3 regions of the Streptomyces sp. NPDC101178 genome follow, and region 1 is predicted to be linked to each of the others. Evidence: riboswitches for the same ligand, from Rfam matches in the RefSeq annotation. Region 1 holds a riboswitch; each other region holds the start of a gene.
What was found. Region 1 has a riboswitch for cyclic di-AMP ahead of ACIRR8_RS13210 (transglycosylase SLT domain-containing protein). Riboswitches for the same ligand answer to the same signal wherever they lie in the genome.

Region 1 (9,901 bases):
GACCGCCGCCGCCGCGGGGCTCGCCGTCACGGCGCTGTCCACGGCACCCGCCTCCGCCGCGCCCGCCGCGCCGAAGTTCCTGGCCGCCGGGCAGTGGCCCGCCTCCCTCACGCCCTGGACCGCCGGTCCGGTGCAGAAGGGCCTGCCGGAGGACGGATCCTTCTGCACGGCCGGAACCACGCCGGCCGCGGGCACCCGCCACCGGGACTTCCGCACCGAGCTGGACACCGGCGCCCGGCAGACGATCACCGTCGCGCCCACCACCGCGAAGGCCAAGGCGCTCGCCGCCGAGCTGCGGACCGCGCTGGCGACCTGCCTGGAGCGGATGAAGGAGCAGGACCCGGGCATCGAGGGCGTCAGCCGTTACCACGGGCGGGTGAACGTGGAGGAGGGCGCGTACGTCTACAGCATCGACACGTCCTACCCGGAGGTCGGCTCCACCGACATCGGCCTCCACTCCGTCGGCCGCGACGGCCGCACGGTGACCGTCCTGGAGTGGGGACAGCTGGGTGACCTGGACGGCGCACCGCTGAAGGGGTTCAGGAAGACGACCGGAACCGCCGTCGCCAAGCTGCACTAGGAGGTGTCCGAGCAGTTCCGCGCGGGCGGGCGACGCCCGGCACGGCACCTCGCGGCGTTGCCGAAGAGTCCTGGTAGCTCCTTCCCCGAGCTCTCACCCGCGTGCGAGCAGGGGGGAACCCGTCCAAGGACTCTCCGGCGCCTTGCGATGCGCCGCACCTGACGCCGCCCGCTGATCCGCGCCGAACTGTCAGACACCCCCTACCTTGTCCGCGGACCGGCCGGCACGGGGTTCCGGCCGGTCCGCCGAAGTGCGCGGCCCCCTCTGCCGGGAGCATCCTGGCTGTGTGACCCGGCACGACGCGACCCGGCCCACCCCGCCCCCCGGAAGCGGGGCCGCGGCCGGGCGAGACGACTTCGGCCGAGTACCGGACGAGCTGTCCCTCGTACTCGCGCAGGGGGTCGTCAGCGCCGTCGAGTCCGCCGAGGGGTACGCGGGCGGTATCTACCTCCGCTCCGGGACGCCCGGCCTCCTGCGCCTCGCCGTGCTCGCCGGACTGCCGGGCCCGCTCTTCCGGCCCTGGTGGCGGATGCACGTGAACCGGCCGTTCCCGGTCTCCGAGGCCTTCCGCACCGGCCGGCCCGTGCTGCTCGCCGACGCGGAGGAGGGCATGCGGCGGTTCCCCCAGCTGATGGCGGGGCTGCCGTTCCCGTTCGGCTCGCTGTGGGTCCCGATCACCGGCCCGCAGGGCAGCATGGGCGTGATGGCCGTCCTGCGGGCCGCGACCCCGGGGGAGCAGATCGCTCCCGCCGACGGGGAGCGGCTGCTGCGCCTGGGCCACCGTCTCGGGGCCGCGCTCGCCGATCTGGAGTCGCGGTCCCTCCCGGTCGTCTGGGAGAAGGAGCCGATCCCCGTCCAGCTCCCGGCCGCCCCGGCGCCGCCCGTGCGGGTCGGCAGCTTCGACTGGGATCTGCACACCGGAGGCCTCACCGCCGACGACGACCTGTGCGCGATCTTCGGCACCGTGCCGGAGGAGTTCCCCGGCACCGTCGACGCGCTCGCCGGACGCCTCGTACCGGAGGACGTGTACGGGCTCTGGGCGCTGGCCCGGCAGGCGGTGGAATCCGCCGATCCGGTGGTGCGGAGGATGCGGCTGCGCGGCCCCGACGGCCGCTACCACCTGCTGGAACTCTCCGGCCGCTGGACCCACCCGGACGGCGGGAGCGCGGAGAGCCATCTGTCCGGCTTCGTCGTCGACTTCGGCGCGGGACCCGTCATCGCGGAGGCGGCGGACCGGCTGCCACGGGGGATCGTCTCGCTGGACCGGATCGGGCGCATCACGTACGCCAACGCCCTCGCGGAGGAGTTGCTCGACCTCCCCCGCGCCGAGCTGGTGGGCCACGTCGTGTGGGAGGTGCTGCCGTGGTTCGGGCATCCGGCGTACGAGGACCACTGCCGGGCCGCCCTGATCTCCGACGAACCCGTCCACTTCCTCGCCAGGCGTGGCCCGTCGCGCTGGCTGTCGGTCTCGCTGTACCCGGGCCACGACGGGCTGAGCGCGGTGTTCCAGGCCACGGAACAGCCCGCGTACACTCCCGGTTCCGTCGCCGCGCCCGGTCTGGGCATCGGCTCCACCGCCGACCGCTCCTCCGCCCTCTACCGCCCGGTGGCCCTGGCGATCGCCCTCACCGAGGCGGTCACGGCCCGCCAGGTCTCCGCCGTGGTCACCGAGGAGCTGCTGCCCGCGTTCGGCGGCCGGCAGCTCGCCATCTACCTGCTGAGCGAGCGTCACCTCCACCTCGCCTGGGAGACGGGGTTTCCGAAAGGGTTCCTCGACCGTTTCGACGGGGTCGGACTCGACGTCTCCATTCCTGGCGTGGAGACTCTGACCACCGGCCGCCCGCTCTTCTTCGAGTCCATGCAGCGGCTGGCCGACGCCTACCCGGGCATCCCGATGGAGACCGACATCGGGGCGCGGGCCTTCCTGCCGCTGATCGCCTCGGGGCGGCCCGTCGGCTCGTGCATCCTCGGCTTCGACCGGCCGCGCGGGTTCAGCCCGGAGGAGCGCACCGTCCTGACCGCCCTCGCCGGACTCATCGCCCAGGCCCTGCAACGCGCGCAGCGGTACGACAGCGAGTCGGCGCTCGCCCGGGGGCTCCAAGACGCCCTGCTGCCGCACCGGCTGCCGGAGGCCGACGGGGTCGACACGCTCGGGCGCTATCTCTCCGGCACCCAGGGCATGGACGTGGGCGGCGACTGGTACGACGTCATCGAGACCGGCCACGAACTGGCCCTGGTCATCGGCGACGTCCAGGGACACGGTGTCGCGGCGGCCGCCACCATGGGGCAACTACGCAGTGCGGTACGGGCGTTCGCGCTGAGCAACCACGATCCGCAGGAGGTGATGAGCGGCACCAACCGGCTCCTCATCGACCTGGACCCGGGACAGTTCGCCAGCTGCTGCTACATCGCCCTGGACCCGCTCACGGGACGCGCCCGTGCCGTACGGGCGGGCCATCCGCAGCCGGTGCTGCGGCATTCCGACGGCCGGACCGAGGTACTGGACCTGCCCGGCGGCATCGTCCTCGGCATCGACGGGCACGCGACGTACCCGGTCACCGACCTGCTGCTCGAACCGGGCGATGTGCTGGCCCTGTTCACCGACGGGCTCATCGAACGGCCCGGGACCGACATCGACGAGGGCATCGAGCGGCTGCGCTCCACGATCGCCGGGATCGGCTCGGTCCCGCTGGCCGAGATCGCGAACCGGGTGATCGGCGAGGCCCGGCGGGCCACGGACCGGCCCGACGACATCGCGCTCCTGCTCGCGGCCCGCTGGACGCACCTTCCTCAGAAGCCGCAGCCGCTGTCCCGCGACGCCGCCCCGCCGGACCTGTGGCGGACGTTCCGCGGGCCGGGCCGGGGCGGCACGAGCGCCCCGGCCCCGGACTGACGGGCGACAGCCCCGTACGCCTCAGGCGTACAGGGTCCGCCCGGCTCAGACCTCCGTGGCCGGCTCGGCCAGGGCGAAGGCGCCCGAGGCGTCCAGCATGCCCTCGCGCTCCACGACCTTGATCCGCTCACGGCCCTGGGCGACGCCGAGCGCCTGCTCGTGGGCGTCCAGCTTGTGCCAGCCCTCCCAGGTCGTGTACCGGACGTTGCGGCTCTCCAGGAAAGCCTCCACCGCCTCCGGTGCGGGCGTCGCCGGCTCGGACAGGCGGCCTGCGGCGCGGTCCTCCAGGAGGCAGGCGACCGTCTCGTTGGCGTCGCCCTTGGTGTGGCCGATCAGGCCGATCGGGCCGCGCTTGATCCAGCCCGTGACGTAGACCGAGGCCATGTGCTCGTCACCGGAGATGACGCGGCCCGCCTCGTGCGGGACCGTGCCGGAGGCCACGTCGAAGGGGAGCTTGGGCAGCTCCTCCGAGTAGTAGCCGACGGCCCGGTAGACGCTCTGCACGTCCCAGTCGGTGAACCGGCCGGTGCCCCGGACGTTGCCGGTGCCGTCCAGCTCGGTGCGCTCGGTGCGCAGCGCGGTGACCTCGCCGTCCTCGCCGAGGATCTCGACCGGCGACTCGAAGAAGTGCAGGAAGAGCTTGTGCGGGCGGTCGCCGACATCGCGGATCGCCCAGTTCTCCAGGGTCTGCGCGACCATGTTGGCCTGCTTGTTCTCCCGCCGGGTGGCGATGGAGCCCTCGTCGTACTCGATGTCCTCGGGGTTGACGATCACCTCGATGTTGGGGGAGTGGTCCAGCTCCCGCAGCTCCATCGGGCTGAACTTGGCCTGCGCCGGGCCACGCCGCCCGAACACATGCACCTCCAGCGCCTTGTTCGCCTTGAGGCCCTGGTACACGTTGTCCGGGATCTCGGTGGGCAGCAGCTCGTCCGCCGTCTTGGCCAGCACGCGGGCCACGTCCAGCGCCACGTTGCCGACGCCGAGGACGGCGACCTTCTCCGCCGTGAGCGGCCAGGTGCGCGGGACCTCGGGGTGGCCGTCGTACCAGGAGACGAAATCGGCCGCGCCGTAGGAGCCGTCGAGCTCCATGCCCGGGATGTCGAGAGCCCGGTCGGCCTCGGCGCCGGTCGAGAAGATCACCGCGTCGTAGAAGGACCGCAGGTCGTCCAGGTCGATGTCGTTCGGGTAGCTGACGTTGCCGAAGAGGCGGATCTGCGGCTTGTCCAGCACCTGGTGCAGCGCCTTGACGATGCCCTTGATCCGCGGGTGGTCGGGAGCCACGCCGTAACGGATCAGGCCGAAGGGCGCGGGCATGCGCTCGAACAGGTCGATCGAGACACCCGGGTCCTGGCAGACCTCGGATTTGAGCAGCGCGTCCGCAGCGTAGATACCGGCGGGGCCGGCTCCGACAATGGCGACGCGGACGGGGCGTGTCATGGCGTGGTGATCCTTAAGGCGGGCGAACGCGGGCAGGTACAGCGTACGTCGGAGGTAAGGGTTGGCTTACTAGTCTCCACCCCACACCGTAAGCCCTGACCCCGAGAGACCTCCGACCCGGCCTACGGAACCGCCCGATAAGTCCGTTTCGCTAGGTCGGTATGGGCGATTTTGGACATTTAGCCCTCTCTTCCGTAAAGGGGTTAATGGGATTCTTGGGCCCTTTTGGGTGTGCCCATTCCGGCCACCCCCGCGCGAAGTGGTGAGCGTCACGCCCGGGGGTGCGGACGTGGAAGTGGAGGCGTCGGTTCCCTTCTGTGCGAAGAAAGTTGACACCCTGACGGAACCGGCGCGACCGGGAATTCCGGAATTCGATCATGCGGAGAAAGAAGATCAGGAATTCGGGGCTTGTTCTGCCCGATGCTTTTCGCCTACGGTCACGGTCAATCCGGATGGAACGCCGAATCCTGCCGCCGTCCGGGAATCCGCAACCCACTCACGTACGGCAGGAGCGGGGGACCCAGGTATGCCGCCGATCCGGTATCCGGAACGGCTAGGGGTGAAGTCGCACGACCGTGCGGCCAGACATCTCCCGTCTGAACCCGACAGCTCACCTCGTAGGCGCCGGAGAGGAAATTCCCCATGCCCGCACAGGGTAAGCACCGCCGTTCCAAGTCCGGCTCGCTGAGCCGTGGCATCGCCGCCGTGACCACGGGTGGAGCCGTTCTGGCCCTCCCGGTGCTCGGCGCCACCACCGCCTCCGCCGCTCCCGCGCACTCCGTCGCCGCGGAAAAGGCGGTGGCTCCCGTCTCCGTGACCGTCCAGGCGAATTCCGTGACGAAGGCGGCACCCGCCAAGCATTCCGTGGTGTCCGGCGAAACGCTTTCCAAGATCGCCCGCGAGTATTCCGTCAGCGGCGGCTGGAAGAAGCTGTACGAAGGCAACCGCAAGGCCGTCGGCGAGAACCCGAACCTTATTCACCCGGGTATCACGCTGACCATCGGCGCCAAGGCTGCCGCCCCGTCAGACGCCAAGGCCGGCAAGGCTGCCAAGGCCGCCGAGCGCACCGCCACGGCGGAGCGCGCCGACCGCTCGGAGCGCACCACGGCCGCGCCCGCCGCCGCCCCGGCCGCCGCCCCCGCCACGTACACCAACGACCTCGACGGCTGGATCAAGGAGTCGCTGGCGGTCATGGCCCAGCACGGCATCCCCGGCAGCTACGAGGGCATCCACCGCAACATCATCCGCGAGTCCTCGGGCAACCCGAACGCCATCAACAACTGGGACTCCAACGCGGTCAAGGGCACCCCGTCCAAGGGGCTGCTCCAGGTCATCGACCCGACCTTCCAGGCCTACCACGTGCCCGGCACCTCGACCGACAGCTACGACCCGGTCGCCAACATCACCGCCGCGTGCAACTACGCCGCGGACCGGTACGGCTCGATCGACAACGTCTTCGGCGCCTACTGATCCCGTACGCGCTCACGCCGAGGGGCCCCGGACCATCTGGTCCGGGGCCCCTCGGCGTACCGGGAAGTTACCCCCAAGTTTCTAGTGACTTGCCACGCGATCGACAGTAGAACCTGTTGCACTCATCGAGAGTGAGGTAAGTCACATGAGCGACTCCATCCTGCACAAAGGCGCTCACAGAGGCGTCTCCCGTCGTAGATTCATCACAGGAACAGGTTCTCTTCTTGGCGTCGCGGCGCTCGCCGGACCCACCACACCGGTCTGGGCCACGCCCCGGGCCTCGGCTGCCCCGATCGGATCCGGTGCCCATGTGCCGGTGCTGATCATCGGCACCGGATACGGCGGCTCGGTCGCCGCCCTCCGGCTCGCCCAGGCGGGCACCGACGTCCACATGGTCGAGATGGGCATGGCCTGGGACACCCCCGGCGCCGACGGCAAGATCTTCGCCAACACCACCAAGCCGGACGACCGTTCCTTCTGGCTGCGCACCCGGACCAAGCAGCCGCTGAGCAACTTCCTCGGCTTCCCGATCGACAAGAGCGTCAACCGCTACACAGGCATCCTGGACGCCGAGGAGTTCGCCGGCATCACCGTCTACCAGGGGCGCGGCGTCGGCGGCGGCTCGCTGGTCAACGGCGGCATGGCCGTCACGCCCAAGCGGGAGAACTTCGCCACCATCCTCCCGTCGGTGAACGCCGCCGAGATGTACAGCACCTACTACCCGCGCGCCAACGCGGACCTCGGCGTCACCACCATCGACCCGGCCTGGTTCGACTCCGTCGACTGCTACCAGTACGCCCGGGTCGGCCGGAAGCACGCCCAGCGCTCCGGCTTCCCGTTCCTCTTCGTGCCCGCCGTGTACGACTGGGACTACATGAAGCAGGAGGCGGCCGGGACCGTACCGAAGTCCGCGCTGGACGCCGAGATCCTCTACGGCAACAACTACGGCAAGAAGTCGCTCCAGAAGACCTACATCGACCGGATCAAGGCCACCGGCCGGGTCACCATCACCCCGCTCCACAAGGTCACCCGCGTCTCCCCGGCCTCCGGCGGCGGCTACACGGTCCTCATCGACCAGCTGGACACCACCGGCCGGACCATCGTCACCAAGACGGTCACGGCGGACAGGGTTTTCTTCGCCGCGGGCAGCGTCGGCACCAGCAAGCTGCTCGTCGGCCTGAAGGCGACCGGAGCCCTGCCCGGCCTCAACAGCGAGGTCGGCAAGGGCTGGGGCGACAACGGCAACGTCATGTGCGGCCGGGCCAACCACCTCTGGGATCCGACGGGGAAGGTGCAGTCCTCCATCCCCACCGGCGGCATCGACAATTGGGACGCCGGCGGAGCCTTCGCCGAGGTCGCCCCGCTGCCCACCGGGATCGAGACCTGGGCCTCGTTCTACCTCTCGATCACCAAGAACCCCCACCGGGCCGAGTTCACCTGGAACGCGGCGGCGGGCAGGCCGGAACTGAACTGGCAGACGGCGTGGAAGCAGCCGTCCATCGACGCCGCGAAGACCATCTTCGACAAGATCAACAAGAAGGAGGGAACGATCTACCGCACGGATCTCTTCGGCACCTACAAGATCTGGGGCGACCACCTCACCTACCATCCGCTGGGCGGCGCGGTCCTGGACAAGGCCACCGACAACTACGGCCGGCTGCACGGCTACCCGGGCCTGTACGTCATCGACGGCGCCCTGATCCCGGGCAACGTCAGCGTCAACCCGTTCGTGACGATCACCGCGCTCGCCGAGCGCAACATCGAGCGGATCATCGCCACCGATCTGCGCCGCTGATCCATCGGACGTACCGATCTGCGCCGCTGAACCACCGGGCGAACGGAGAGCCCGGGGCCGGGAGTGCCAACCCGGCGGCCCCGGACTCCGTCAGTGACCCGGCAGAACGCACACCGCGTCGATCCCCAGCACATGGTTGAGCCGCCCGAAGGCCAGCCACGAGCCGATGCTCATCGACAGCTCCACGATCTCCACCTGGCTGTAGTGCGCGGTCATCCGCTTCCAGAAGGCGTCGTCGAGACCGTTGTGGTCCAGCGCGTACCGCTCCGCGTACTCCGCCGCCAGCCGGGTCCGCTCGTCGAAGGCGTCCGTCGTACGCCACTCGGTCACCGCTTGCGCGAACTCCTCCTCGACCTTCGCGCCGTCCCGCTCGGTCCGCCAGTCCAGGCAGAACAGGCACCCGTTGATCTGCGCGATCCGCAGCCGCGCCGCCTCGAACTCCCGCAGGCCCAGCGTCGTGTGCTCGTACACGGACATCGAGAAGGTGGCGGCGGCCATGCCGATGCCGGGGACCATCTCCCCCCACACGTAACCGATGGGCTCCTGGCCCTCCGGGATGTCGATGATCATGCCGTTCTCCTTCCCAGCCTGCCGACAGCGGGCCGCAGCGGGACGTCGAGTGCGTCGTACAGGCCCGGCTTGGCGTCCACCAGCCAGTCGATGGCCGAGACGAGCCGCCCGACGGCCGTGGCGTTCCCGCCCGCCGACCGGTTCTCGCCCTCGTCGGACGCCTCGACCGTCACCTCGATACGGGGACGGCCCTCGATCACCACCCGGTGCGCGCCCACACCGTCGGGCGGCGATGGCCAGTCCGGTGCGCACGAGGGATGGATGCGGGTGATGTGCTCGATCACGATGCGGGGCTCGCCGCCCACGATGCCCTGCACCTCGAACCGCACCGCGCCCTGCGTGCCCGCCGCGAACTCGCCCATCGTGCGTGTGGTCACGGTCGTCTCCAGCGCCCGGCGGTCCAGCGTCTCGCGGATCTCGTCCAGCTCGACGCCGAGCGCCCGGGCCATCAGCCGTATCTGACCGCCCCACACCATCGTCGGAACGCTCTCGGCGAGCATGAGCGGCTGGTAGTCCAACGGGTGGCCCATGCCGATCAGATGGCGTACCGACTCCTCCTGCTCGTATGTGGAGTAGTCGAAGATCTCCTGGCAGCGGATCACGTCCACCTCGGTGCCCAGACCGCTCACCAGCAGCGGCAGGACGTCGTTGCCCCAGCCGGGGTCCACCCCGGAGACGAAGAGGGAGCCGCCGCCCTCCGCGACGGCGGCCAGGACGGGATCCCGCAGCTCGGGCGGGGCGTTGCGCTGGTCGTAGAGGGGATAGAGGGACGGTGTGACGACGACAGCTCCGGCGCGGATCGCCCGGCCGATGTCGGTCAGCGCGTCGTCGGGCCGGATGTCGCCGGAGGCCGCGTAGACCACCGCGCGCGGGCGGCCGGCCAGGACGGCGGCGATGTCGTCGGTGGCCGCGACGCCGAGCGTGCGGCCGAGACCGCCCAACTCGCCCGCGTCCCGGCCTACCTTGGCGGGATCGTGGACGAGGACGGCGGTGAGTGTCAGTGCTGGATGGGCCTCGACGGCGCGGATCGCCGCGCGGCCGACGTTGCCGGTACCCCAGACAACCGTGGGAATCATGCGCGGAGGGTAGCGGCCGGACCTCGCACTTCCCAGAGCCGTGGCGAGGGAAAAAATGGGTGTTCCCGGGCCGGCGGGTG
Region 2 (9,901 bases), on a different contig from region 1:
GGAGTGCGAGAGCGGCGGCATGTGGAGTGCCGACCTCGGCAACGGCTACTACGGCGGCCTGCAGTTCTCGCAGGAGACCTGGTCGGCGTACGGCGGCACCGCCTTCGCGGAGCGGGCCGACCTGGCCAGCCGTTCGCAGCAGATCGCGATCGCCGAGAAGGTCCTGGACGACAAGGGCCCGCAGGCGTGGCCGAGCTGCGCGGTGATCTCGGGCCTCGCGGTGGACGGCGGCCTGCCCGGTGTCGACCCCGGCACGGTCCCCTCCGCCGACCCCGTCAGCCCCACCACTCCCACTCCGGACCCGACGACCGCACCGGCGGACGAAGCGGATGAAAAGGGTGGAGCGGAGGATTCCGGCAAGACGGACTCCACCGGCACGACGGGTAAAACCGGCAAGGGGGAGAAGAGGGATGGAGGCGCCACATCCGACCCTGCGGCGAAGCCCTCCACGTCCCCCGCCGCAGGAAAGACCGGAACCCCCGGCTCTCCTGACGCCTCGCAGCCCGCCACCTCCGCCCCCGACGCCTCGAAGGGCGCCGATCGCACGGGCGGCAAGCACCGAGGCGCGCCGGCCCCCGAGGAGGCCGACGCGGTGGGGCAGGAGGACGGCCCGCGCGAGTCAGGCCGGCACGCCTCGCGGGGTGAGGGTGACGCGCGGGACGGCGGCGCGGTCGCCGGCGGCGGCTACACCGTGCAGCCCGGCGACAACCTCTGGGCCATCGCCGACGCGCAGGAACTCCCGCAGGGCTGGACCGGTCTGTACGAGGCCAACAAGGACCTCCTCGGCTCCGACCCGGACCTGATCCTGCCCGGACAGAGCCTGGACCTGGGGCTGGAGCAGGCCGGTCAGCAGGACGGTGAGCAGGAGGGCCAGGCGGGCGCTCCGGAGGGCTCCGAGGCGCCTGCCGCCAACTGATCGAATTCGGGAAAACGCCCCAAAAACGCGGGTAGTTCAGAGGCCTATGTCCACTTATGCGTAAGTGAGACATGGGTCTCTTTGCTGCAACTGGCGCGTTGCGTCCGCCTCCTCGGCGTAGATCGCCTCCGACCTGCGGAAACACTCCGTCAGGGCAGGCAAGTAAGCGCTGATTGAGGCGGTATGTCCATCTTTGAATGTCGGGGTTGCCTGTGTTTACGGTCGGAACCGCTCGCACCGCGGGCCCCGTCGACCGTCACGCCGAATCCTGCCGTCGGTCGAAGGGAACAGACGCGTAAAGCGCCGTAGGCAGGAGCGGGGGACCCAGGTAGGCCGCCGGGTCCGGACGGCCTCGTCGAAGACGGGGACGTACGGGAACGGCTTGGGGTGAAGTCGCGCGCAAGGTCGCGCGACCGGGCAACTCATCAGCCCGAACCCGACAGCTCACCTCGTAGGCGTCGGTGAGGAGATCCGTTCCATGCTGCTGAACAGCAAGGGCAAGCACCGCCGCCCCTCGAAGGCCGTCCGTCTCGCCACCCTCGCGGGTGTCACCGGTGCCGCCGTGGCCGTCCCGCTGATGGGTGCGACCAACGCTTCCGCCGCCTCCGTCGAGACCTGGGACGCCGTCGCCCAGTGCGAGTCCGGCGGCAACTGGTCCATCAACACCGGTAACGGCTACTACGGCGGACTGCAGTTCTCGCAGTCCAGCTGGGCCGCCGCCGGCGGTACGCAGTACGCCTCGCGCGCCGACCTGGCCTCCAAGGACCAGCAGATCGCCACCGCCGAGAAGCTCCTCGACATGCAGGGCCCGGGCGCCTGGGCCTGCGCCGGCGCGGGCGGCCTCACCAACGACGGTGTGGACCCGGGCGTGAACGCCGGCTCCGGCCAGTCCGCGAGCAAGCCCGAGCAGGCACAGCCCGAGCGCAAGGCCGAGCAGCCCACCACGCGCAGCGAGCAGCGCGAGGCTCCGAAGGCCGAGAGCTCCAAGAAGACCGTCACCACGCCGACCGGCGAGAAGGTCCAGAAGGGCGACGGCGAGTACAAGGTCAAGACCGGCGACACCCTGAGCAAGATCGCCGAAAAGGAAGGCGTCAAGGGCGGCTGGAGCAAGCTCTTCAAGCTCAACGACGACATCGTCAAGGAAGCGGACCTGATCTTCCCGGGTCAGCAGCTCCACCTGAAGTAACAGCCGTCTCTCCTCCCCGGAGGGAGGGGGTCCGGCGGCACCCTCCCTCGCTCGGCTCCCCGGCCCGGCGCGCTCTCCCCCCGTGCGCGCCGGGCCGGGATTCTTCCGCGTGAAGGGCGCCGGCGGGCGAGGGGATTCGTTCACCTCTTGTCGCCAGCACTTGTTACCAGCCAGTAGATTTCTGGAGTTTTGTCCCGTGATGCTGGCCCTTGGGTCCTTTTTCGTCCCAGGAGACGGGCGGTCGGCCGACTGACGCGGCCGGGCCGGTTAGGCTCGTGTCGCAAGGCCACAGTGACCCTGCACAACCAGCGTCATATCCCAGAAGGAGATGCCTCGTGCCGTCCATCGACGTCGTCGTAGCCAGGGAAATCCTCGACTCCCGGGGCAACCCCACGGTCGAGGTCGAGGTCGGCCTCGACGACGGCAGCACCGGCCGTGCTGCTGTTCCGTCCGGCGCCTCCACCGGCGCCTTCGAGGCCATCGAGCTTCGCGACGGCGACCCCAACCGCTACCTGGGCAAGGGCGTCGAGAAGGCCGTCCTCGCCGTCATCGAGCAGATCGGCCCGGAGCTCGTCGGGTACGACGCCACCGAGCAGCGCCTCATCGACCAGGCGATGTTCGACCTGGACGCCACCGAGAACAAGGCCTCGCTCGGCGCGAACGCCATCCTCGGTGTCTCGCTCGCCGTCGCGCACGCCGCCTCCGAGGCGTCCGACCTGCCGCTCTTCCGCTACCTCGGCGGCCCGAACGCGCACCTGCTGCCCGTTCCGATGATGAACATCCTGAACGGCGGCTCGCACGCCGACTCCAACGTGGACATCCAGGAGTTCATGATCGCGCCGATCGGCGCGGAGTCGTTCTCCGAGGCCCTGCGCTGGGGCGCGGAGATCTACCACACGCTGAAGAAGGTCCTCAAGACCAAGGGCCTGTCCACCGGCCTCGGCGACGAGGGCGGCTTCGCCCCGAACCTGGAGTCCAACCGCGCCGCCCTGGACCTCATCGTCGAGGCCATCAAGGAGGCCGGTTACGTCCCGGGCCGCGACATCGCGCTCGCGCTCGACGTCGCCGCGTCCGAGTTCTACAAGGACGGCGTCTACGAGTTCGAGGGCAAGTCCCGCTCGGCCGCCGAGATGACCGAGTACTACGAGGAGCTCGTCTCCGCGTACCCGCTGGTCTCCATCGAGGACCCGCTGTACGAGGACGACTGGGCCGGCTGGAAGGTCATCACCGACCGCATCGGCGCCAAGGTGCAGATCGTCGGCGACGACCTCTTCGTCACCAACCCCGAGCGCCTGGCCCGCGGCATCGAGGAGGGCTCCGCCAACGCCCTGCTCGTCAAGGTCAACCAGATCGGTTCGCTGACCGAGACCCTGGACGCCGTCGAGCTGGCCCAGCGCAACGGCTTCAAGTGCATGATGTCGCACCGCTCCGGCGAGACCGAGGACGTCACCATCGCCGACCTCGCCGTCGCCGTGAACTGCGGCCAGATCAAGACCGGCGCCCCGGCCCGCTCGGACCGCGTCGCCAAGTACAACCAGCTGCTGCGCATCGAGGAGATCCTCGACGACGCCGCGGTGTACGCCGGCCGCTCCGCCTTCCCGCGCTTCAAGGGCTGACCCGCAGCCCTTGGGCGGTAGCCTCCGTCCGTCCCCGCACTCGGTCCCGTACCGTGTGCGGGGACGGACGTGCGTCAGAGCTTGTCGTCAAACTGCCGCCCGCCGGGCGGCGTCTGGCACGCACGCTCGCGGCGTTGCCGAAAGGGCCGAGTAGCTCAGCTACGAGACCGTCTCGGCGCCTTGCGATCGCACGCACCAGTCGCCGCCCGGCCGCCCTTCGGGCGACGACGGCAGTTCGACGACAAGCTCTGGGAGGCGGGAGACATGGCCGGGAAGGACCGCGACCGGTTCTCCACCGCGACCAGGCTGCGGTTGCTCGGCGAGCAGACCGCGGCCCGCGTGTACCGCTCCCAGAACCGCCGCCAGGCCCGCCGCTCCCGGCTCACCGGCCGGGCCGCGTTCCTGGCGCTGGTGGTCTGCTCCCTGATCGTCGCGCTCGCCTATCCGATGCGCCAGTACGTCTCCCAGCGCGACGAGATCGCCGAGCAGGAGCGGCTCTCGCAGGAGGCGAAGGCGCGCACCGAGGAGCTGCGGGACGAGAAGGCGCGGCTCCAGGACGACGCGTACATCATGCGGCTGGCCCGCCAGCACCTCCACTACGTCCTCCCCGGCGAGACCGGCTACACCGTGGCCGACCCCGACGCGGCGGAGGACCGGCGCGGAGAACCGGGCGCGAACCACCGCCCCTGGCACTCGAACGTCTGGGACGGCATCGACAGCGCCGACCGCGACTGACCCCCCTCGCACCACCTCTTTCCTTCTACGAGCTTCCGAGCAGAACCAAGGCAGGCATGGAAACGCCCCCTCCGCAGACCGAGTCCACCAAGCCCACCGACGCGGACATCGCCGCGTTCGAGCAGCAGCTCGGCCGCCCGCCGCGCGGCCTGCGCGCCATCGCGCACCGCTGCCCGTGCGGCAACCCGGACGTGGTGGAGACCCAGCCCCGTCTGGAGGACGGCACGCCGTTCCCGACGACGTACTACCTGACCTGCCCCCGGGCGGCCTCGGCGATCGGCACGCTGGAGGCGAACGGGGTCATGAAGGAGATGACGGCCCGTCTGGAGACCGACCCGGAGCTGGCCGCCGCCTACCGGGCCGCGCACGAGGACTACATCACCCGCCGCGACGCCATCGAGGTGCTGGAGGGCTTCCCGAGCGCCGGCGGCATGCCGGACCGGGTGAAGTGCCTGCACGTCCTGGTCGGCCACTCGCTGGCCGCCGGGCCCGGGGTCAACCCGCTGGGCGACGAGGCCATCGCGATGCTGCCGGAGTGGTGGGCCAAGGGCGCGTGCGTCACGCCGTGTGCCGAGAACTCCGTGAGCTCCGACAGCTCCGACGGCTCCCAAGGACAGGGCGCATGACCCGGGTCGCCGCCGTCGACTGCGGTACGAACTCCATCCGGCTCCTCGTCGCCGACGTGGACCCCGCCACCGGCTCGCTCACGCAGCTGGACCGGCGGATGACGATCGTCCGCCTGGGCCAGGGCGTCGACAGGACCGGCCGGCTCGCTCCGGAGGCGCTGGAGCGCACCTTCGCGGCCTGCCGTGAGTACGCCGCCGTGATCGAGGAGTTGGGCGCCGAACGCGTCCGCTTCGTCGCCACCTCCGCCTCCCGCGACGCCGAGAACAGCGCCGACTTCGTGGCCGGCGTCCGGGACATCCTGGGCGTCGAGCCCGAGGTGATCACCGGCGACCAGGAGGCGCAGCTCTCCTTCGACGGCGCCACCAAGGAGCTGACCGGCAGCGACCGCCTGGCGAAGCCGTACCTGGTCGTCGACATCGGCGGCGGCTCCACCGAGTTCGTGCTCGGCTCGGACGGCGTCGACGCGGCCCGCTCGGTCGACATCGGCTGCGTACGGATGACCGAGCGTCACCTGACCGTGGACGGCGCCGTGGTGGACCCGCCCACCCACGAGCGCGTCGCCGCGATCCGTACGGACATCGAGGCCGCCCTGGACGTGGCCGCCGGGACCGTGGCGCTCACCGAGGCGGCGACGCTGGTCGGACTGGCGGGCACGGTCACCACGATCGCCGGAATCGCGCTGGAGCTGGCGGAGTACGACTCCGAGGCCATCCACCACTCCCGGGTCTCCCGGGGCCAGGTCCGCGCGATCACCGAACACCTCCTCCGGTCCACCCACGAGGAACGCGCCGCGATCCCCGTGATGCACCCGGGCCGCGTCGACGTGATCGCCGCGGGCGCCCTGGTCCTGCTCGCCGTGATGGAGCGGACGGGCGCGCACGAGGTCGTCGTCAGCGAGCACGACATCCTGGACGGGATCGCCTGGAGCGCCGCGTAACAGTCCGCTGGGGGCGCACGACATGACCGACACCGGCACGCCGCGCGGGGCCGTCGAGCGGATGGAACACCATCAGGTGGCCGTCTATCTCGCCGCGATGGCCCTCGGCGCCCTCCTCGGGCTCGCGGTGCCCGCCGCCGGGCCGGGGCTCGAACATCTGATCAACCCCGTCCTCGGCGCGCTGCTGTTCGTGACCTTCCTTCAGGTCCCGGCGGCCGAGCTGCTGCGCTCGCTGCGTGACGGGCGGTTCCTGACCGCCGCGCTGGTGGTGAACTTCCTCGCCGTACCGCTCGTCGTCGCCGCGATGTTCACGTTCCTGCCGGCCGACCGGGCGGTGCGGCTCGGGGTGCTCCTCGTGCTGCTCTGTCCCTGCGTCGACTACGTGATCGTCTTCAGCGGGCTCGCCGGAGGGTCGGCGCGCCGGCTGCTCGCCGTGACCCCGGTCCTGCTGGTCGCGCAGATGGTGCTGCTGCCGGTGTTCCTGTACGGGTTCCTCGGCTCCGGGCTCGCCGACATCGTGGAGGCCGGACCGTTCCTGGAGGCGTTCGCCTACCTCATCGTCATCCCGCTCGCGCTGGCCTGGGGGCTGCAGGCGTGGGCGGGGCGGCGGGAGAGCGGGCGGAGGGTGTCGGACGCGGCCACCATGACGATGGTGCCGCTGATGGCCGCGACGCTGCTGGTCGTCGTCGCCTCGCAGGTGCCGAAGGTGGGCGGGAACCTGGCCGATGTCGCCGCCGTCGTCCCGTTCTACGCCGCGTTCCTGGTGGTGATGGCGTTCGCCGGGAAGGCGGTGGCCCGGCTCCTTCGGCTGGACGCGCCCGGCGGGCGGGCGGTGGTCTTCAGCGGAGCGACCCGTAACTCTCTGGTCGTGCTGCCGCTCGCGCTCTCCCTCCCCGACCCGTACGCGATCGCCGCCGTCGTCGTGGTCACGCAGACCCTCGTCGAGGTCGTCGGCATGGTGGTCTACGTCCGCGCCGTGCCGCGCCTGCTGCCCGCTCAGCCGGAGCGTCACCTGCACCTTTGAGCCTCCGTGAGGCCCTGGTCGGCCGCTCGGGGGACCCTTCCCGGGACACGCCGCCACGAAGTTCGTGAACTTCTTCACAAGGAATTCGGCCCTCTTGGGCGCAATGAGGAGCCGCAAGGGCCGTCCGGTCCGTCCGCAGGGTCCTGCGGCCGTCGTACAGGGGTGTTCCAAGGGCGTTGCGTACGTATGAAAAGGGCGGCCGTCGCGGCGCTCCCGGAGGGCCAAGGGCCAGCTCACAGGCGGTCAGGAACGTTTCCCGGGGCGTTGCGGTTCCCTTGCGGTGTCATGACCTGGGTCACGTGGGCGGCGAAGTGTAGCAGAGGGTGGGTGAATCCTTGTGAAGGGGCTCACGAGCACCCCCCTGAGGGGAGGTGGATACTCGATGGCATGAGCACCACGGAGCGTCCCAGGATCCTCGTTGTAGGCGGTGGGTACGTAGGCCTGTACGCAGCTCGTCGCATTCTGAAGAAGATGCGATACGGAGAGGCGACCGTCACGGTCGTCGACCCGCGGTCGTACATGACGTACCAGCCCTTCCTCCCCGAAGCTGCCGCAGGCAGCATCTCGCCTCGGCATGTCGTCGTCCCGCTGCGACGCGTGCTGCCCAAGGCTGAGGTTCTCACCGGTCGTGTCACGACCATCGACCAGGACCGCAAGGTCGCCACGGTCGCGCCGCTCGTCGGCGAGGCCTACGAGCTGCCCTTCGACTACCTGGTCATCGCGATGGGCGCGGTCTCCCGTACCTTCCCGATCCCCGGCCTCGCCGAGCAGGGCATCGGCATGAAGGGCATCGAGGAGGCCATCGGCCTGCGCAACCACGTCCTGGAGCAGCTGGACAAGGCTGACTCCACGACCGACGAGGACGTCCGCCGCAAGGCGCTGACGTTCGTCTTCGTGGGCGGCGGCTTCGCCGGCGCGGAGACCATCGGCGAGGTCGAGGACATGGCCCGCGACGCGGCGAAGTACTACACCAACGTGAAGCGCGAGGACATGCGCTTCATCCTGGTCGACGCCGCCGACAAGATCCTTCCCGAGGTCGGCCCGAAGCTGGGCTCCTACGGCAGGGAGCACCTGGAGAGCCGCGGCGTGGAGGTCTACCTCTCCACCTCCATGGACTCCTGCGTCGACGGCCACGTGGTGCTCAAGAACGGCCTGGAGGTCGACTCCAGCACCATCGTGTGGACCGCCGGTGTGAAGCCGAACCAGGCGCTCGCCCGCTTCGGCCTGCCGCTCGGTCCCCGTGGTCACGTGGACACCTCCGAGAAGCTCCAGGTGCAGGGCACCGACTACATCTGGGCCGCCGGCGACAACGCCCAGGTGCCGGACATGATCGGCCGCCGCGCCGGCAACCCGAACGCCTGGTGCCCGCCCAACGCCCAGCACGCGCTGCGTCAGGCCAAGGTCCTCGGCGACAACGTGATCTCCGGCATGCGGGGCTTCCCGCAGAAGGAGTACAGCCACGCCAACAAGGGTGCGGTCGCCGGTCTCGGCCTGCACAAGGGCGTCGCGATGATCGTCATGGGCAAGGTGAAGATCAAGCTCAAGGGCCGTCTCGCCTGGTACATGCACCGTGGCTACCACGGTATGGCGATGCCGACCTGGAACCGTAAGATCCGGATCTTCGCCGACTGGACCCTCGCGGTCTTCCTCAAGCGCGAGGTCGTCTCGCTCGGCGCCATGGAGACGCCGCGCGAGGAGTTCTACGAGGCCGCCAAGCCGGCCCCGGCTCCGGCCGTCGCGGCCAAGCCGGAGGGCGAGAAGGCCAAGGCCTCCTGACCCTCCGGTGACCCGCTCCGCGAGGAGCGTCCCGCAGTCCCGCAGTACGCCCGAAGGGGCCGTCCGCCATCCGTGGTGCGGACGGCCCCTTCGGCGTGTCCGCGGCAGGGCGCGCGGCCTCGCGGAGGGCTTTTGCCCTTTCGTTGCCGGGTAGCGGGATGACGGAGCGTGGAGGAAGAGTTGACACAGACGTACCTCGTCATGGCGCCGATCCCTGCCACGGCGGGACTATGGGCACGTCGTTAGCGTCGGGCTTGTTGTGTTTGTCGGGAACACCACCACGGAGGTGTGCGCCATGGCACGCGCCGCATCGCGGCTGACCGCTCTTGCCGAAGAGTTGCTCTCGGAACCCCTACCGGTCCGCATCCGGGCCTGGGACGGCAGCGAATCGGGTCCGCCCGGCGCCCCCGTCCTCGTGATCCGCCACCGCCGCGCCCTGCGCAGACTCCTGTGGAAGCCCGGCGAACTGGGCCTGGCCCGCGCCTGGGTGGCCGGGGAGATCGATGTCGAAGGCGATCTGTACGAGGTGCTCGACCGGATCGCCGGGCTGGTGTGGGACCGGGGCGCCGACGCCAAGGACGCCGTCCACCCGCTCCGCGACCCCGCCGTACGCGCCTTCGGCCGCGGCCTCCTCCGGCTGGCCGGCCCCTGGCCGCCGCCCGCCCCGCCCGCCGAGGAGGTCCTCCGCCGCACCGGTCCGCTGCACACCAAGCGGCGCGACAAGGAGGCCATCAGCCACCACTACGACGTGGGCAACGACTTCTACAGCCTGGTCCTCGGCCCCTCCATGGTCTACTCCTGCGCCTACTGGGAGGACGGCGGCACCCTGGAGGACGCCCAGCGCGACAAACTCGACCTGGTCTGCCGCAAGCTCGCCCTGAAGGAGGGCGACCGCCTCCTGGACGTCGGCTGCGGCTGGGGCTCCATGGCCATCCACGCCGCCCGCGAGTACGGAGCCCGGGTCACCGGCATCACCCTCTCGCAGGAACAGGCCACCCACGCCCGCAAGCGCATCGCCGAGGCGGGCCTGACCGACCGGATCGAGATCCGCGTCCAGGACTACCGGGACGTCGGCGACGGGCCG
Region 3 (9,901 bases), on a different contig from region 1:
ACCAGCCGCCCAGTGACCGCAGATCCTCGCCCTCACCGCGGCGGGCCCGCTCCTGGCCCAGCCTGACCAGGCCGCGGAGCACCTTGAGGTGGGCCTCCGTGCGGCGCTGGGCCGCGCGGGCGGCGCCGAGCGGCTCCAGGAGCATCCGCACCTCCAGCAGGTCGGCGGCCTCCTGCTCGGTGGGCTCGGCGACACAGGCCCCGGCGTGCCTGCGGGTGGTGACGAAGCCTTCGGACTCCAGGGTGCGCAGCGCCTCGCGGACCGGGACGCGGGAGACCCCGTACCGGCGGGCCAGCAGCTCCTCGGTGAGGCGGCTGCCGCGCTCGTAGACACCGGAGACGATGTCGTCACGGATTGCCGTGCATACCGAATGCGCGGGAATGCGCATGTCCGAACCTCCGCCTTCATCCCCGCGAAACGCGGCCGGCCGACGCCTGTTCCGTGACTCTAAGGCAATCTTCCGCAATTTCCGATGGCAGGCCCGAATTGATGGATATCTTCTGGCCAAAGGTCGGGGGCGGAGGGGATCGGTCCGGGCATTCCCGGCGCACGGCCGAAGGCCCCGGCGGGAAGCCGGGGCCTTCGGGAGGAGCGGTGGTACGCGGTCGGGTCAGACGTTGACGCCGTGCGAGCGCAGGTAGCCGACCGGGTCCATGTCGGAGCCGTACTCCGCGGTGGTGCGGGCCTCGAAGTGGAGGTGCGGCCCGGTGGAGTTGCCGGTGGAGCCGGAGAGGCCGATCTGCTGGCCGGAGGTGACCGACTGGCCGACGGAGACGCCGATCGAGGAGAGGTGACCGTACTGGGTGTACGTGCCGTCGGTCATCCGGAGCACGATGTTGTTGCCGTACGCGCCGCCCCAGCCGGCCTCGACGACCGTGCCGGCGCCGACCGCGACGACGGAGCTGCCCGAGGCGGCGCGGAAGTCCACGCCGGAGTGGCTGCCGGAGGACCAGAGCGCACCGCCGGACTTGTAGCCGGTGGTGACGTAGGAGCCGGCGACCGGGAGGTGGAAGGCGTTGAGGCGGGCACGCTCGGCGGCGCGGGCCGCGCGGGCCTCCTCCTCTCGGATCTCCTCGGCGCGGGCCTCGGCCTTGCGCTGGGCCTCCGCCTTGGCCTTGGCCTTCTCGGCCTTCGCCTTGGCCTTCGCCGCCTTGGCCTTGGCTTCGGCGGCCGCCTTGGCCTTCGCCTTCGCGACGGCTTCGGCCTGCCGGTGCTGCGCCTGCGCCTGGGCCTCGATCTGCTCGGCGATCGTGGCGTCGAGGGCGATGGCCTGGGTGAGTCCGGTCTCGGCGGCCTTCGGGGTCTCGGAGTCGGCTGCGGCGGCCGGGGAGGCCAGGGCGCCGAGGACACCGGTCGTGGTCAGGGCCGCGACGCCGGCGACATGAGCGCCGCGGCGCTTCAGGCGGCTCGGGGCACGGTGCTTCCCGGTGGCACGGGTGAACGCCATGGAGGTGCTTGATCCTTTCCTTCCTTCTCGCCTACCGGGTTAGCTGACGGGTTCGGAGCAGGAAGGTCTCCTACGGAGCTCCGCGCCGGTTCGCGGCACGGGGTTCCGATTCACCCCAGGGACTGCGTGTGGGTCCCCGGCTCCCCAGGCTCGCGCCTGACGGGGACTCGGCGATGGCTGCCCGGCGCCGCGGATGCGGCATACGGGTGACGGACAGCCGGGCCGACGCTAGACAAGGCGGCCGTCCGTCACCAAACGGACAGGGGGATTTGTCGCGCATCCCACAGGGCGTAGAGGGATTTACTTCAGCAAGACATGAAGAAAGGAACCAAGCGGACAAAAGGGAGAACCCCGGCGAATTACTCCTCGCTGGGGTTCTCTCCGTCCTGGTGTGTGCCGACGGTGTGTCAGCCGCTGACGACGGTCACCTCTCCGATGCCGAGCGCCTTCACCGGCTCCGCGATCTGTGCCGCGTCGCCGACGAGGACCGTGACCAGCCGGTCCACCGGGAAGGCGTTGACCACGGCAGCGGTCGCCTCCACGGTGCCCGTCTCGGCGAGGCGGGCGTACAGCTGGGCCTGGTAGTCGTCGGGCAGGTGCTGCTCGACCTGGTCGGCCAGCGTGCTCGCGACCGAGGCGGCCGTCTCGAACTTCAGCGGGGCGACGCCCACCAGGTTCTGCACGGCCGTCTCGCGCTCGGCGTCGGTCAGCCCTTCGGCGGCCAGCGTCCGCAGGACTTTCCAGAGGTCCTCCAGCGCCGGGCCGGTGGACTCGGTGTCAACCGAACCGCTGATGGCGAGCATCGCCGCGCCGCCCGAGTCGGGCCCGGTCGAGCGCAGGACCTGGGTGAAGGCGCGTACCCCGTAGGTGTAGCCCTTCTCCTCGCGCAGCACCCGGTCCAGCCGGGAGGTGAGCGTGCCGCCCAGGCAGTACGTGCCGAGCACCTGGGCCGGCCAGACGCGCTCGTGGCGGTCGGCGCCGATGCGGCCGATCAGCAGCTGGGTCTGGACGGCGCCGGGACGGTCCACGATGACCACGCGGCCGGCGTCGTCGGCGGTGATCGGCGCGACCGGGCGGGCCTGGGCCGTGTTGCCGGACCAGTCGCCGAGGGTGTCGGCGAGCAGCGCGTCCAGGTCGATGCCGGTGAGGTCGCCGACGATGACGGCCGTCGCGGTGGCCGGGCGGATGTGGGCGTCGAAGAAGGCGCGCACGGCGGCGGCGTCGATCCGCCGCACGGTCTCCTCGGTGCCCAGGCGCGGGCGGGACATCCGGGCGGTGGCCGGGAACAGCTCCTTGGAGAGCTGCTTGGCCGCGCGCCGGGACGGGTTGGCCTTCTCGTGCGGGATCTCGTCGAGGCGGTTGCCGACGAGCCGCTCGATCTCGCTCTCGGCGAAGGCCGGGGCGCGCAGGGCCTCGGCGACCAGGCCGAGCGCCTTGGCCAGCCGGGAGGCCGGGACCTCCAGGGAGACCCGGACTCCCGGGTGGTCGGCGTGCGCGTCCAGGGTGGCTCCGCACCGCTCCAGCTCTGCGGCGAACTCCTCGGCGCTGTGCTTGTCGGTGCCTTCGGAGAGCGCGCGCGACATGATCGTGGCCACGCCGTCCAGGCCCTCGGGCTCGGCGTCCAGCGGTGCGTCCAGGAAGATCTCCACGGCCACGACCTGCTGGCCGGGTCGGTGGCAGCGCAGCACGGTCAGCCCGTTGGGCAGGGCGCCGCGCTCGGGTGCGGGGAAGGCCCACGGCCGGGCGGTGCCCGGGGTCGGCTGCGGGTGGTACTCCATGGCTACTCCAGTCACGGCGGCGTCGCTCACTTGTCCGCCCCCTCGGGCGCGTCGGTGGCCTCTTCGGCGTCCTCGGACGGCTCGATGGGCTCGTAGACCAGCACCGCCCGGTTGTCGGGGCGCAGGGCCGCCGCTGCCGCCTCGCGCACCTCGTCCGCGGTGATGTCGAGGACGCGTCCCACGGCGGTCAGGGCGAGCTGCGGGTCGCCGAACAGCACCGCGTAACGGCACAGTTCGTCGGCGCGGCCCGCGACCGTCCCCAGCCGGTCCAGCCACTCGCGCTCCAACTGGGCCTGCGCGCGCTCCATTTCCTCCGGTGTGGGGCCCTCCTCGGCGAACCGGGCCAGCTCCTCGTCGACGGCGGTTTCGATCGTCTCCACCTCGACCCCGCCGGAGGTCTTCACGTCCAGCCAGCCCAGCGAGGGCGCGCCGGCGAGCCGCAGCAGGCCGAAGCCCGCCGCCACCGCCGTACGGTCGCGGCGGACCAGGCGGTTGTGCAGCCGCGAGGACTCGCCGCCGCCGAGCACGGTGAGCGCCAGGTCGGCCGCGTCACAGGCGCGGGTGCCGTCGTGCGGGAGGCGGTAGGCGGCCATCAGCGCACGCGCCGGGACCTCCTCGTGGACCACTTCGCGCAGCTGCTCGCCGATGATCTCGGGCAGGGTGCCGTCGCGCGGCGGCTGCTTGCCGTCGTGGGACGGGATGGAGCCGAAGTACTTCTCGACCCAGGCGAGGGTCTGCTCCGGGTCGATGTCCCCGACGATCGACAGCACCGCGTTGTTGGGCGCGTAGTACGTACGGAAGAACGCGCGGGCGTCCTCCAGCGTGGCCGCGTCCAGGTCGGCCATGGAGCCGATCGGGGTGTGGTGGTAGGGGTGGCCCTCGGGGTAGGAGAGGGCGGTGAGCTTCTCGAACGCGGTGCCGTAGGGCACGTTGTCGTAGCGCTGGCGCCGTTCGTTCTTGACGACGTCGCGCTGGTTCTCCATGGACTCCTCGTCGAGCGCGGCGAGGAGGGAGCCCATGCGGTCGGCCTCCAGCCAGAGGGCCAGCTCCACCTGGTGGGTGGGCATGGTCTCGAAGTAGTTGGTCCGCTCGAAGCTGGTCGTCCCGTTGAGCGAGCCGCCGGCCCCCTGGACGAGCTCGAAGTGGCCGTTCCCCTTGACCTGGCCCGAGCCCTGGAACATCAGGTGCTCGAAGAGGTGAGCCAGGCCGGTGCGTCCCTTGACCTCGTGGCGCGAGCCGACGTCGTACCAGAGGCAGACCGCGGCGACCGGGGTCAGATGGTCCTCGGAGAGCACCACACGCAGGCCGTTGGCCAGGCGGTGCTCGGTCGCTGTCAGGCCGCCGGAGCCAGCCTGTGCGGTGGCCGTGTGACCCATGGGCATGTACGTCCCTTCGATCGCGATACTGGACTTCCTGACCGGTACTTCCTGCCAGACCTGCCACTCTAAGCAAGCGCACCGGCACCTGGCGAAGTTCCCGTTCCGCGGAAGTTTCCATCGATGGTGTCCCCGGCCGTGCCGCCCGGGACGGCTTCGGACGGGTCAAGGTCCGCGTTGTCAGTGCGGAGGTCCACAATGGTCCGCATCAGTACCCCAGGTTGTCCGATCAGAATCCGTGAATCCGAGAAGGAGTCGCAGCCGCGATGGCCCGCCGTAGCACGAAGACCCCGCCGCCGGACGACTTCGAGGAGAAGATCCTCGACATCGACGTCGTCGACGAAATGCAGGGCTCCTTCCTGGAGTACGCGTACTCGGTGATCTACTCCAGGGCCCTGCCCGACGCCCGCGACGGCATGAAGCCGGTGCACCGGCGCATCGTGTCCCAGATGAACGAGATGGGACTGCGCCCCGACCGCGGCTATGTGAAGTGCGCGCGCGTCGTCGGTGAGGTCATGGGCAAGCTGCACCCCCACGGTGACGCGTCGATCTACGACGCCCTGGTGCGGATGGCGCAGCCCTTCTCGATGCGGCTGCCGCTCGTCGACGGCCACGGCAACTTCGGCTCGCTCGGCAACGACGACCCGCCGGCCGCCATGCGGTACACCGAGTGCCGGATGGCCGACGCCACTTCGCTGATGACGGAGGCGATCGACGAGGACACGGTCGACTTCCAGTCGAACTACGACGGCCAGGAGCGCGAGCCGGTCGTCCTCCCGGCCGCCTACCCCAACCTCCTGGTCAACGGCGTCTCCGGGATCGCGGTCGGCATGGCGACCAACATGCCCCCGCACAACCTGGGCGAGGTCATCGCCGCCGCCCGCCACCTGATCAAGCATCCGGGCGCCGACATCGAGACGCTGATGCGTTTCGTCCCCGGCCCCGACCTGCCGACCGGCGGCCGGATCGTCGGCCTGGGCGGCATCAAGGACGCGTACACCAACGGCCGCGGCACGTTCAAGATCCGCGCCTCCGTCGCCGTGGAGAACGTGACGGCCCGCCGCAAGGGTCTCGTCGTCACCGAACTGCCCTTCACCGTCGGCCCGGAGAAGGTGATCGCCAAGATCAAGGACCTGGTCTCGGCGAAGAAGCTCCAGGGCATCGCCGACGTCAAGGACCTCACCGACCGCGCGCACGGCCTGCGCCTGGTCATCGAGGTGAAGAACGGCTTCGTGCCGGAAGCGGTGCTGGAGCAGCTCTACAAGCTGACGCCGATGGAGGAGTCCTTCGGCATCAACAACGTGGCGCTGGTCGACGGCCAGCCCCTCACACTCGGCCTCAAGGAGCTGCTGGAGGTCTATCTCGACCACCGCTTCGAGGTGGTGCGCCGGCGCAGCGAGTTCCGCCGCACCAAGCGCCGCGACCGGCTGCACCTGGTCGAAGGTCTGATCGTCGCCCTGCTCGACATCGACGAGGTCATCCGGATCATCCGGGACAGCGACAACTCGGCGCAGGCGAAGGAGCGCCTGATGGCGCACTTCTCGCTGAGCGAGATCCAGACGCAGTACATCCTGGACACCCCGCTGCGCCGGCTCACCCGCTTCGACCGGATCGAGCTGGAGAGCGAACGCGACAAGCTCAACGGCGAGATCGAGGCGCTGACGGCGATCCTGGAGTCGGACGCGGAGCTGCGGAAGCTGGTCTCCACGGAGCTGGCCGCGGTGGCGAAGAAGTTCGGCACGGACCGGCGCACGGTGCTGCTGGAGTCGGCGGGTGCGCAGATCGCCTCCGTACCGCTGGAGGTCGCGGACGACCCCTGCCGGGTGCTGCTCTCGTCGACGGGTCTGCTGGCCCGTACGGCCAACGCGGAGCCGGTGGAGATCTCCGAGGACGCCCGGCGGTCGAAGCACGACGTGATCGTCTCGGCGGTCGCGGCGACGGCGCGCGGCGATGTGGGCGCGGTGACCTCCACCGGGCGGCTGCTGCGGCTCTCGGTGATCGATCTGCCGCAGCTGCCGGACACCCACGCGGAGCCCAACCTGTCGGGCGGGGCGATGATTTCGGAGTTCCTCACGCTGGAGGCGGACGAGGAGCTGATCTGCCTGACCACGCTCGACGAGGGGTCGCCGGGGCTGGCGATCGGGACGCTCCAGGGTGTGGTGAAGCGCGTCGTGCCGGACTATCCGGCCAACAAGGACGAGTTGGAGGTCATCGCCCTGAAGGACGGTGACCGCGTCGTGGGCGCGACCGAGTTGCGTACGGGCGAGGAGGACCTGGTCTTCATCACCTCCGACGCGCAGTTGCTGCGCTATCCGGCGGCCTCGGTGCGGCCGCAGGGGCGGGCCGCCGGAGGCATGGCGGGCGTCAAGCTGGCGGCCGGGGCCGAGGTGCTGTCGTTCACGGCGGTGGACCCGGCGGCGGACGCGATCGTGTTCACGGTGGCCGGTTCGCACGGGACGCTGGACGACTCGGTGCTGACGTCGAAGCTCACGCCGTTCGACCAGTATCCGCGCAAGGGCCGGGCGACCGGCGGCGTGCGCTGCCAGCGGTTCCTGAAGGGTGAGGACGTGCTGGTCTTCGCCTGGGCGGGTCCCACCCCGGCCCGGGCCGCGCAGCAGAACGGCACCCCGGCGAAGCTGCCGGAGCCGGACCCGCGGCGGGACGGTTCGGGCACACCGCTGCTGGAGAAGGTGTCCGTGATCGCGGGACCGCCGCTCTAGGGGTGTCGTCGAACTCAGGGGTGTCGTCAAACTGCCGTCGTCGCCCGGCAGGCGGCAGTCTGACGACGGGCCCCAGGCCTCTCCGTACGGTGGGAAGCGGCCCGGAGGTGTCACGCCTCCGCGGCCGCTTCCTCCCGTACCTCCTCGGGTTCCGGCTCCTGTCGTACGTACCGGAGCACGCCCCACATGGCGCGTTCGGCGTCCGGGGTTTCGGAGCCGTCGTCGTCGGAGGCCCGCGCCGGGTCCGCGCTCTGCACCGGCTCCGCGCGGCAGGCGGCGAGGCCGGTCCGCAGCGCCTCGGCGTCGATGCCGGCGCCGATCATGACGAGCTGGGTGAGCCGCTGTTCGTCCCGCGCCCACGGCTGCGGTACGAAGCGCAGGAACCGGCCGACCGCGTGCAGCGCGTACCGGTTGTCCCGGTCGCCCACGCCGAAGTCCGCGAACCCCTTGATCCGGTACAGGCCTTCGGGCCGTGAGTCGAGGAACGCGATGAAGCGGCGCGGGTCCATGGGGACGTTTGAGGTGAACTCGACGCTCTCGTAGGCCGCGTGGAGGTGGTCGGCGTGCCCGTCACCGGCCTCCTCCCGCAGCAGGTCCTCGAAGGTGAGCTGGCGGATCCTCTCCTCGCCGTCCGGCCGCAGCGCCGGATCGAAGAGCAGCTCGGGGTCGATCCGTCCGTGCACGGCGGAGATCACGGCGGCGGGCGCGCTCAGCTCCGCGACCGCCGTGCGCAGCCGCTGCTGCTCGGCCTCCGCCACCCGGTCGGTCTTGTTCAGGACGACGAGGTCCGCGACGGCGAGGTGGCGGTCGATCTCCGGGTGGCGCTCCCGGACCCCGTCGAACTCGGCGGCGTCGACGACCTCGACCAGTCCCCCGTACAGGATGTGCGGGTTCTCACTGGCCAGCAGCATCCGTACGAGCTCCTGGGGTTCGGCGAGACCGCTCGCCTCGATGACGATCACGTCCAGGCGGGCGGAGGGGCGGGTGAGCGTCTCCAGGAAGGTGTCCAGTTCGCTCGCGTCGACCGCGCAGCACAGGCAGCCGTTGCCCAGGGAGACCGTCGAGCCGACCTGCCCCGCGACCGTCATGGCGTCGATCTCGATGGACCCGAAGTCGTTGACGATCACGCCGATCCGGGTGCCCGCGCGGTTGCGGAGGAGGTGGTTCAGGAGCGTGGTCTTGCCGGAGCCGAGAAAGCCCGCCAGGACGACGACCGGGATCTGCTGGGTGCGGGGCGGGGTCAACGGGGGCCTTCCTGGGTGGGGCGGTCAGGGTGCGGGGACCGGCTGCGGGGCAGGTGTGCCGATGTAGCGGGCCGCCGGGCGAATGATCTTCGAGTCCTCCGCCTGCTCCAGGATATTGGCGCTCCAGCCGATCACCCGCGCCGCGGCGAAGGTGGGCGTGAACATCGCGCGCTGCAGCCCGCAGAGCTCCATGACGACCCCGGCGTAGAACTCCACGTTGGTGTGCAGCTCCCGCCCCGGCTTGAGCTCGGCGAGGATCGCCTCCACCTGCCGTTCGACCTCCACGGCGAAGTCCACGAGCGGCCCGCCGAAGCCCTGCGCGATGGACTTGAGCATCCGGGAGCGCGGGTCCTCGGTGCGGTAGACGGGGTGGCCGAAGCCCATGATGCGGCGGCCGGAGAGGACCTGCTCGCGGATCCAGCCGTCGATGCGGTCCGGGGTGCCGATGGCGTCCAGGGTGTCCAGCGCGCGGCTGGGCGCTCCGCCGTGCAGCGGTCCGGAGAGCGCGCCGACGGCGGCGACCAGGCAGGCGGCGAGGTCGGCGCCGGTGGAGGCGACGACGCGGCCGGTGAAGGTGGAGGCGTTGAAGCCGTGGTCGATGGTGGAGATCAGGTACCGCTCGACGGCCCGGACCCGGTCGGGCTCCGGCTCGGTGCCGGTGAGCATGTAGAGGTAGTTGGCCGCGTACGGCAGGTCCGCGCGGGGCTCGACGGGTTCGAGGCCCTCGCCGAGGCGCTGGAGCGCGGTGAGGATCGTGGGTACGGCGGCGCAGGCGGCGAGCGCGTCGTCGCGGCGGCTGTCGGCGTCGAGATCGTAGACCGGGCGGAATCCGGCGGAGGCGCCGAGCAGTGACAGGGCCGTACGGAGTCCGGCGAGCGGTCCGGAGACGGCGCCCGCGCGGGCGATGGCGGGCAGGGCCTCGGTCACGTCGGCGGGGATCGTGCGCAGCCTCGCCGTGCGGGCGGTGAAGTCGGCGGCCGCTGCCCGGCCGGGCAGTTCGCCGTGGAACATCAGGTACCAGACGTCCTCGAAGCTCCGGGTCTGCGCGAGGTCGATCGCCGCGTACTGGCGGTAGTGGTAGAAGCCCTCGCGGCCGCGGACATCGCCGAGTGCGGTGTCGGTGACGACGACTCCGGCGAGGCCGCGCGGGACGGCGGGGGCGACAGGGGTGGTGGTCATGGCCGGTCTCTCCTCCGTGCATGCAACATTGATTCAACTGTTCATGCTTGACTGTAGATCCGTCAATATTGATTGAGTCAATGTTCAGGCGGAGTGGATACGGTGGCCTCCATGACGGATCAATCAGAGCCCGGCGCCGTCCCTCCGGACGCACCAC

Region 2: linked by a shared signal. The riboswitch ahead of ACIRR8_RS25015 (transglycosylase family protein) and the one ahead of ACIRR8_RS13210 (transglycosylase SLT domain-containing protein) in region 1 are both predicted to bind cyclic di-AMP.
Region 3: linked by a shared signal. The riboswitch ahead of ACIRR8_RS26995 (M23 family metallopeptidase) and the one ahead of ACIRR8_RS13210 (transglycosylase SLT domain-containing protein) in region 1 are both predicted to bind cyclic di-AMP.

The regions. Positions count from the first base shown of each region.
Region 1 is NZ_JBIWOZ010000004.1:176,274-186,174, reverse strand. It holds gene ACIRR8_RS13225 (hypothetical protein) at 1-580, shown strand, start outside; gene ACIRR8_RS13220 (SpoIIE family protein phosphatase) at 867-3,473, shown strand; gene ACIRR8_RS13215 (FAD-dependent oxidoreductase) at 3,519-4,910, opposite strand; cyclic di-AMP (ydaO/yuaA leader) riboswitch at 5,359-5,549, shown strand; gene ACIRR8_RS13210 (transglycosylase SLT domain-containing protein) at 5,553-6,380, shown strand; gene ACIRR8_RS13205 (GMC oxidoreductase) at 6,526-8,175, shown strand; gene ACIRR8_RS13200 (carboxymuconolactone decarboxylase family protein) at 8,266-8,745, opposite strand; gene ACIRR8_RS13195 (dihydrodipicolinate reductase) at 8,742-9,821, opposite strand.
Region 2 is NZ_JBIWOZ010000009.1:85,055-94,955, reverse strand. It holds gene ACIRR8_RS25020 (transglycosylase family protein) at 1-916, shown strand, start outside; cyclic di-AMP (ydaO/yuaA leader) riboswitch at 1,208-1,389, shown strand; gene ACIRR8_RS25015 (transglycosylase family protein) at 1,395-2,102, shown strand; gene eno (phosphopyruvate hydratase) at 2,438-3,718, shown strand; gene ACIRR8_RS25005 (septum formation initiator family protein) at 3,983-4,453, shown strand; gene ACIRR8_RS25000 (DUF501 domain-containing protein) at 4,510-5,079, shown strand; gene ACIRR8_RS24995 (exopolyphosphatase) at 5,076-6,017, shown strand; gene ACIRR8_RS24990 (arsenic resistance protein) at 6,040-7,041, shown strand; gene ACIRR8_RS24985 (NAD(P)/FAD-dependent oxidoreductase) at 7,429-8,817, shown strand; gene ACIRR8_RS24980 (class I SAM-dependent methyltransferase) at 9,113-9,901, shown strand, end outside.
Region 3 is NZ_JBIWOZ010000010.1:107,574-117,474, reverse strand. It holds gene ACIRR8_RS27000 (GntR family transcriptional regulator) at 1-388, opposite strand, end outside; gene ACIRR8_RS26995 (M23 family metallopeptidase) at 611-1,447, opposite strand; cyclic di-AMP (ydaO/yuaA leader) riboswitch at 1,462-1,630, opposite strand; gene ACIRR8_RS26990 (M16 family metallopeptidase) at 1,855-3,225, opposite strand; gene ACIRR8_RS26985 (M16 family metallopeptidase) at 3,252-4,607, opposite strand; gene ACIRR8_RS26980 (DNA topoisomerase (ATP-hydrolyzing) subunit A) at 4,868-7,321, shown strand; gene ACIRR8_RS26975 (CobW family GTP-binding protein) at 7,432-8,565, opposite strand; gene ACIRR8_RS26970 (citrate/2-methylcitrate synthase) at 8,590-9,744, opposite strand; gene ACIRR8_RS26965 (citrate synthase) at 9,856-9,901, shown strand, end outside.